2 regions of the Cupriavidus sp. SK-4 genome follow, and region 1 is predicted to be linked to the other one. Evidence: predicted binding sites of a transcription regulator. Region 1 holds the regulator's gene; the other holds the start of a gene.

The links. Region 1 encodes NrdR, which represses ribonucleotide reductase genes. Its sites were predicted from a motif close to CACNANATNTNGTG; they were not measured.
Region 2: CF68_RS07470 (ribonucleoside-diphosphate reductase subunit alpha) is a predicted target of NrdR. The motif match lies at 2,242-2,255, and genes of this name have one in related genera.

What each region holds. Positions count from the first base shown of each region.
Region 1 covers NZ_JFJW01000081.1:39,233-42,643, forward strand. The annotation lists gene glyA (serine hydroxymethyltransferase) at 1-1,216, shown strand, start outside; gene nrdR (transcriptional regulator NrdR) at 1,373-1,840, shown strand; gene pilV (type IV pilus modification protein PilV) at 1,972-2,601, shown strand; gene CF68_RS17605 (PilW family protein) at 2,603-3,411, shown strand, end outside.
Region 2 covers NZ_JFJW01000036.1:31,847-35,257, reverse strand. The annotation lists gene CF68_RS07470 (ribonucleoside-diphosphate reductase subunit alpha) at 1-2,017, opposite strand, end outside; gene ampD (1,6-anhydro-N-acetylmuramyl-L-alanine amidase AmpD) at 2,512-3,129, opposite strand; partial or broken gene CF68_RS38110 (helix-turn-helix domain-containing protein) at 3,126-3,411, opposite strand, start outside.

The DNA.
Region 1 (3,411 bases):
GATCGACCCCGAGGTCTTTGCCGCCATCCAGCAGGAGAACCAGCGCCAGGAAGACCACATCGAGCTGATCGCCTCCGAGAACTACACCTCGCCGGCCGTGATGGCCGCCCAGGGTTCGCAGCTGACCAACAAGTACGCCGAGGGCTATCCCGGCAAGCGCTACTACGGCGGTTGCGAGTACGTCGACGTGGTCGAGCAGTTGGCCATTGACCGCGTCAAGCAGCTGTTCGGCGCCGAAGCCGCCAACGTGCAGCCCAACTCGGGCTCGCAGGCCAACCAGGGCGTGTACTTCGCCGTACTCAAGCCGGGCGACACCATCATGGGCATGAGCCTGGCCGAGGGCGGCCACCTGACCCACGGCATGGCCCTGAACATGAGCGGCAAGTGGTTCAACGTGGTCAGCTACGGCCTGAACGCCCAGGAAGACATCGACTACGACGCGCTGGAAAAGCTGGCGCAAGAGAAGAAGCCCAAGCTGATCATCGCCGGCGCCTCGGCCTTCGCCCTGCGCATCGACTTCGAGCGCATCGGCAAGGTTGCCAAGTCGATCGGCGCTTACTTCATGGTCGACATGGCCCACTACGCCGGCCTGATCGCCGCGGGCGTCTACCCCAACCCGGTGCCCCACGCCGACTTTGTCACCACCACCACGCACAAGAGCCTGCGCGGCCCGCGCGGCGGCGTGATCCTGATGAAGGCCGAGCACGAGAAGGCCATCAACTCGGCCATCTTCCCCGGCATCCAGGGCGGCCCGCTGATGCACGTGATCGCCGGCAAGGCGGTTGCGTTCAAGGAAGCGCTGACGCCTGAGTTCAAGGAATACCAGCAGCAAGTGGTGAAGAATGCCGCCGTGCTGGCCGAGACCCTGATCGCGCGCGGCCTGCGCATCGTCTCGGGCCGCACCGAAAGCCACGTGATGCTGGTCGACCTGCGCGCCAAGAACATCACCGGCAAGGAAGCCGAGCGCATCCTGGGCGAGGCGCATATCACCGTCAACAAGAACGCCATCCCCAACGATCCGGAAAAGCCGTTCGTGACCTCGGGCATCCGCCTGGGCTCGCCGGCCATGACCACGCGCGGCTTCAAGGAAGAAGAAGCCCGCATCGTCGGCAACCTGATCGCCGATGTGCTGGACAACCCGCACGACGCCGCCAATATCGCCAGCGTGCGCGAGCAGGCGGCAGCCCTGACCAAGCGTTTCCCGGTCTACGGCTGATGCATCGAGGCCGCCCATGCGGATTTCGCATGAGCGGCCGGCAGCTCCGCAAGCCGGCGCCCTCGGGCACCGGCTTGCGGGCCTCGCCAACCCGCCCCGCCTCCGCAGAACGACAACACGGACAAGGCGACGGGGTTCAACTGAAGGTGGTCCGGCATGAAATGCCCCTTTTGCGGTCATTCCAATACCCAGGTACTCGACACGCGCATGTCGGAAGACGGCGATGCCGTGCGCCGGCGCCGCCGCTGCGAAGCCTGCGACCGCCGCTTCACCACCTATGAGCGGATCGAGCTGTTCTTCCCCGCCATCGTCAAGAAAAACGGCTCGCGCGTGGACTACACCCGCGCCAAGCTGAAGGATTCCATGCGCCTGGCGCTGCGCAAGCGCCCGGTCTCGGCAGAAGCCATCGACGAAGCCATCACCCGCATCGAAGAAAAACTGCTGGCCCTGGGAGAGAAGGAAATCCCCAGCAGCCAGGTCGGCGAGCTGGTGATGCGCGAATTGCGCAAGCTCGACAAGATCGCGTATATCCGCTTTGCTTCGGTGTACCGGAGCTTTGAGGACGTGTCGGAATTCCGCGACGTGCTGGACGAGTTTGCGGCGTCCACCCCTCGGAAGGGGTAGCAAAAGTAACAAAATCGTTGTTTAATCCCCGTTGCATTTCCGCAAGGCCCGCTATCGCATATTAAAAGGGCCGGGATTGCAGACCAAAAAAAGAAGTTAACGAAGTCGGACGTCTTTTGACGGGGGTCAGAATGGGTCAACGCTGCCGCGGGGCAGCCGGCTTTGCCATGCTCGAAGCATTGGTGGCAATCGTCGTTCTGGCGGTTGGCGTGCTCGGCGTCGCCAGCCTGCTGCTGAATTCATCCCGCTTCACGCAACAAGCTTCCTACGACACCACTGCCATGCAGCTGGCCACCGAAATGGCCGAGCGCATGCGTGCCAATCCGGCCGTCTCGCAAACCGGCGCGGCGGCGGAAGCCATCACCCCGAACCGCTACTTCATCGACACGGCCACCGGGCAGCCACCCGCGCTCACGGCGGCAAATAGCCCGTACGCTGTCGCCTGCCCGGGCACGGCGGCCGGGTGCGCACAACAACTTGCGGATTTCGATGTCGCCGAGTTCTGGGAGCGTGTCAGCACAGGCCTGCCTGGCGGACGCGCCGTGATTTGCCGGGACATGGTCGCCTACGACCAGACCACCGGCTTCTCATGGGGATGCACGCCATCGGCCACTGGCCGCCCGGACGACGCACCGATTGTCATCAAGATCGGCTGGATCTCGCGGCTTGCCGCCAAAACCGTCGCGGCACGGGTCGACATGTCCGATATGGGCACGCGCCCCCAGGTGGTCATCGTGGCCACGCAGGGCACGGTGAACTGACATGCGGAACGCCAGGACGTATCTCAACGCCGGCCGGCATCGTCAGCTGGGGCTGTCGCTGGTGGAGCTGATGGTGACGATGACGCTGAGCCTGCTCCTGATCATGGCTGCCGCGGCGCTCTACCTGACCGGGCGAGCCAACTACAACAGCATCGACGACACCACTGCGCTGGACGAGAAAGGCCGCTTTGCGGTGGATACCGTGGTGCGGATCGTGCGCCAGGCCGCCTGGAGCAACTATGCAGGCAACAGCGCCGCGGCCTCGCCCGGCGCCAGCGGGCCGCCTGCGCCCAGCCCTGGAGGCGTCATGCTCACCACCACGAGCCTGTCGCCGACCATCAGCGGCCTCGACAGCTGCGGCGCCCCCACGCAAGACCTCGGCAACCCGGCGCAAAACCTCGCGTGTCCGGCCCAAGCGGGCGCCGTGAACAAGAGCGATGTGCTGCAGGTCCGCTTCTTCGGTTCCGGCACGCAGCAGGACCGCACCGTTCCGGACAACAGCATGATCGACTGCTCCGGCAACGGCGTCGCCGAGCCGCAGGCCTGGGAAGACGCAGATCTCGCGCGCGGCATGGCGGTCTTCTATGTCAGCAACGATGCCAGCGGCATGCCTCAGCTGATGTGCGGCTATCGTCCACGGGACGCCGCCAACAAGGAAATCCTCACGGCCGGCACGGCATACCAGGCTGTTTCGCTGATCTCGGGCGTCGAAGTCTTCCAGGTGCTCTACGGCGTGGATACGAATTTCGACCAGACCCCGGACCGCTTCCTGTCGGCCACCGAGGTGCTGGCCCTGCCCACCACCTGGCA
Region 2 (3,411 bases), on a different contig from region 1:
CCTGGAAGCCCATGATGCCCATGCCGACCGGACGGTGGCGCAGATTGGAATTGCGCGCCTTGTCCACGGCGTAGTAGTTGATGTCGATCACGTTGTCGAGCATGCGCATGGCGGTGCGCACGGTCTTCTGCAGCTTGGCGTGATCCAGCGCGTAGGTGCCGTCGGCCTGCTTGGCCATGTGGGCGACCAGGTTGACGGAGCCCAGGTTGCACACGGCGATCTCGCTCTCATTGGTATTGAGCGTGATTTCCGTGCACAGGTTGGAGCTGTGCACCACGCCCACGTGCTGCTGCGGGCTGCGGATGTTGCACGGATCCTTGAAGGTGATCCACGGGTGGCCGGTCTCGAACAGCATGCCCAGCATCTTGCGCCACAGTTGCAGCGCCGGCAGCTTCTTGAACAGCTTCAGTTCGCCGCTGGCGGCCTTGGCTTCATAGCCCAGGTAGGCCTTCTCGAATTCCTTGCCGACCTTGTCGTGCAGGTCCGGGCAGGTGGCGGGCGAGAACAGGGTCCATTCGCCGGCTTCCATCACGCGCTTCATGAACAGGTCCGGAATCCAGTTGGCCGTGTTCATGTCGTGGGTGCGGCGGCGGTCGTCGCCGGTGTTCTTGCGCAGTTCCAGGAATTCTTCGATGTCCAGGTGCCACGTTTCCAGGTAGGCGCAGACGGCGCCCTTGCGCTTGCCGCCCTGGTTCACCGCCACGGCGGTGTCGTTGACCACCTTCAGGAACGGCACCACGCCTTGCGACTTGCCGTTGGTGCCCTTGATGTGCGAGCCCAGTGCGCGCACGTTGGTCCAGTCATTGCCCAGGCCGCCGGCAAACTTGGACAGCAGCGCGTTTTCCTTCAGCGCTTCGTAGATGCCTTCCAGGTCGTCGGAGACGGTGGTCAGGTAGCACGACGACAGCTGCGAGCGGCGGGTGCCGGAGTTGAACAGGGTCGGCGTGGACGACATGAAGTCGAACGACGACAGCAGCTGGTAGAACTCGATGGCGCGCGCTTCACGGTCCTTCTCGTTCAGCGCCAGGCCCATGGCCACGCGCATGAAGAAGGCTTGCGGCATTTCGATGCGGGTTTCATCGATATGCAGGAAGTAGCGGTCGTACAGGGTCTGCAGGCCCAGGTAGTTGAACTGGAAGTCACGGCCGGCGTCCAGCGCCGCGCCCAGGCGGGCCAGGTCGTAGGTGGCCAGTTGCTCGTCCAGCAGTTCGGCTGCGATGCCGCGGGCGATGAACTTGGGGAAGTACTCGGCGTAGCGGCTGGACATCTCGGACTGGGTCACTTCGGTGCCCAGGATTTCCTTGCGGATGGTGTGCAGCAGGATACGGGCGGTGACCTGGCTGTAGTCCGGGTCCTTTTCGATCAGGGTACGCGCGGCCAGGATGGCGGAGTCGTACACCTGCGTCATCGGCACGCCGTCGTACAGGTTCTTCAGGGTTTCCTTCAGGATCGGCTCGGCGCTCACTGCATTGCCAAGGCCGCTGCAGGCGTTGTCGATCAGGTCGTGCAGCGCGGCGATGTCCAGCACGTGCGTGACGCCGCCATCGGTCACGTTGACCGAGATGCCGCCTTCCTGCACGCGGGCCACGGCCTGGGCGTTGGCCTGGGCGCGCTCGTCCTTGCGCTTCTCGCGGTACAGCACGTAGGCGCGGGCCACTTCATGCTCGCCCGAGCGCATCAGCGCCAGTTCCACGTGGTCCTGCACGTCTTCGATATGGATGGCGCCGCCGTTGGGGCGGCTGCGCACCAGTGCGCGCACGACGTTGTCAGTCAGTTGCTCGACGATCTCGCGCACACGCGCGGACGCGGCGCCCTGCCCGCCGTTCACGGCGAGGAAGGCCTTGGTCATGGCAACGGCGATCTTGGACGGCTCGAAAGCCACCACGGCGCCGTTGCGTCGAATGATCTTGTGATCCGGGTAGTTCGTATTGGCGGCGTTGGCGGGGGTCTGCTGCGCGGTCGGTGCGATACCGGCGGCGGCGCCACCCGTGGTGATTTCGTTCTGGGCCGTTTGCATGAGAACTCCTGTTTTTACCCTGGAAATAAGAGACAAAAGAGTCCCTGGCGAAATGCGGCGAAAAGAACGTCCCTCCCGGCGTGAAGTCGGGGGCGGACAGACTGCCTTTACGTGAACATTTCGCCAGGGACTCTTGTGATTCGCTGGCCTTAGCGGGCGGTTTCGAGACGATGCACGAACTTCGTGATCCCTGACTCGCCCTTGGGCCGGCTCCCCGGTTTGACTACTAGATATAGTGTGTGATGCGTGAAACTGGGCTAAGTATAGTGAAACGAATCCGAATGACCAGTCTTGACAAGCGCTTTTTCGGGGGCGGGTGCGCCGATGCGGCAGCGCCACATGCCCGCAAGCCTAATACTCGCAAGGGTTTTCGCCAGACCGTTCGCAACTGCACATTTCACAAAAATTTTTTTGATTGTTGCGACGTTGCGATAGCCCCACCCGGAGGTAGGGCATGTGCGCCGGAACGGGGCGCACGGGGATGGGGAATGAGGTTAAGGATTCGTCACCTGGCCAGCCGCGCCAGGGCACTGGTAGGGCAACATGCCCGGCGCCACGCCCGCCTGCCTGGCGAAGCGCGCCCAGTCGAAATGCGGGCCGGGATCGGTCTTGCGCCCCGGGGCGATGTCGCTATGGCCGGCAATCGCGCGCACCGGGTAGGCGGCCAGCAGCGCCGGCACCAGCGCGGCCACGGTGTCGTACTGGGCCAGGGTGAACGGCAGGTCGTCGCAGCCCTCGATCTCGATGCCGATGGAAAAATCGTTGCAACGGGCGCGGCCGAAGAAGTCCGACTGCCCGGCGTGCCAGGCCCGCTGCGTGCACGGCACGAACTGCACCAGCTCACCCTCGCGCGTGACCAGGAAGTGCGCGGACACCTGCACCTGGTGGATGGTGGCAAAGAACGGGTGCTTGTTGGGATCGAGCCGGTTCTGGAAGAAGGCCTCGATGTCGCCGCTGCCGAACTGGCCGGGCGGCAGGCTGATGTTGTGCAGCACCACCAGGTCCACCGGCATGCCGGCCGGGCGCTCGTCGAAGTTGGGCGACGGCACGCGGCGCGCGGCGGGGACCCAGCCGTCGGCATCGGGCAGGTAGCGGTGCGTGGGCTTGGTCATGACGTGCCCTCGCCTTCCACGGCGCTGCGATCGGCGGCGTCCATGGCCTCGCGGATGCCCAGCTGCTGGATGCGGTAGCGCAGCTGGCGCAGGTTCAGGCCCAGCAGCGGCGCGGCCGCGGTGCGGTTGAAGTTGGTCTGCGCCAGCGCCTGCAGGATCAGCTCGCGCTCCACGGCTTCCAGCCTGGCCGGCAGGTCGATCGGGAAGACGATGCCGCGGCAGGCACGCTCGGCGGGGTCGCCGGCGGGCTCAGGTTCGGCCGCGCTGGCCGGGGCCGGTGCC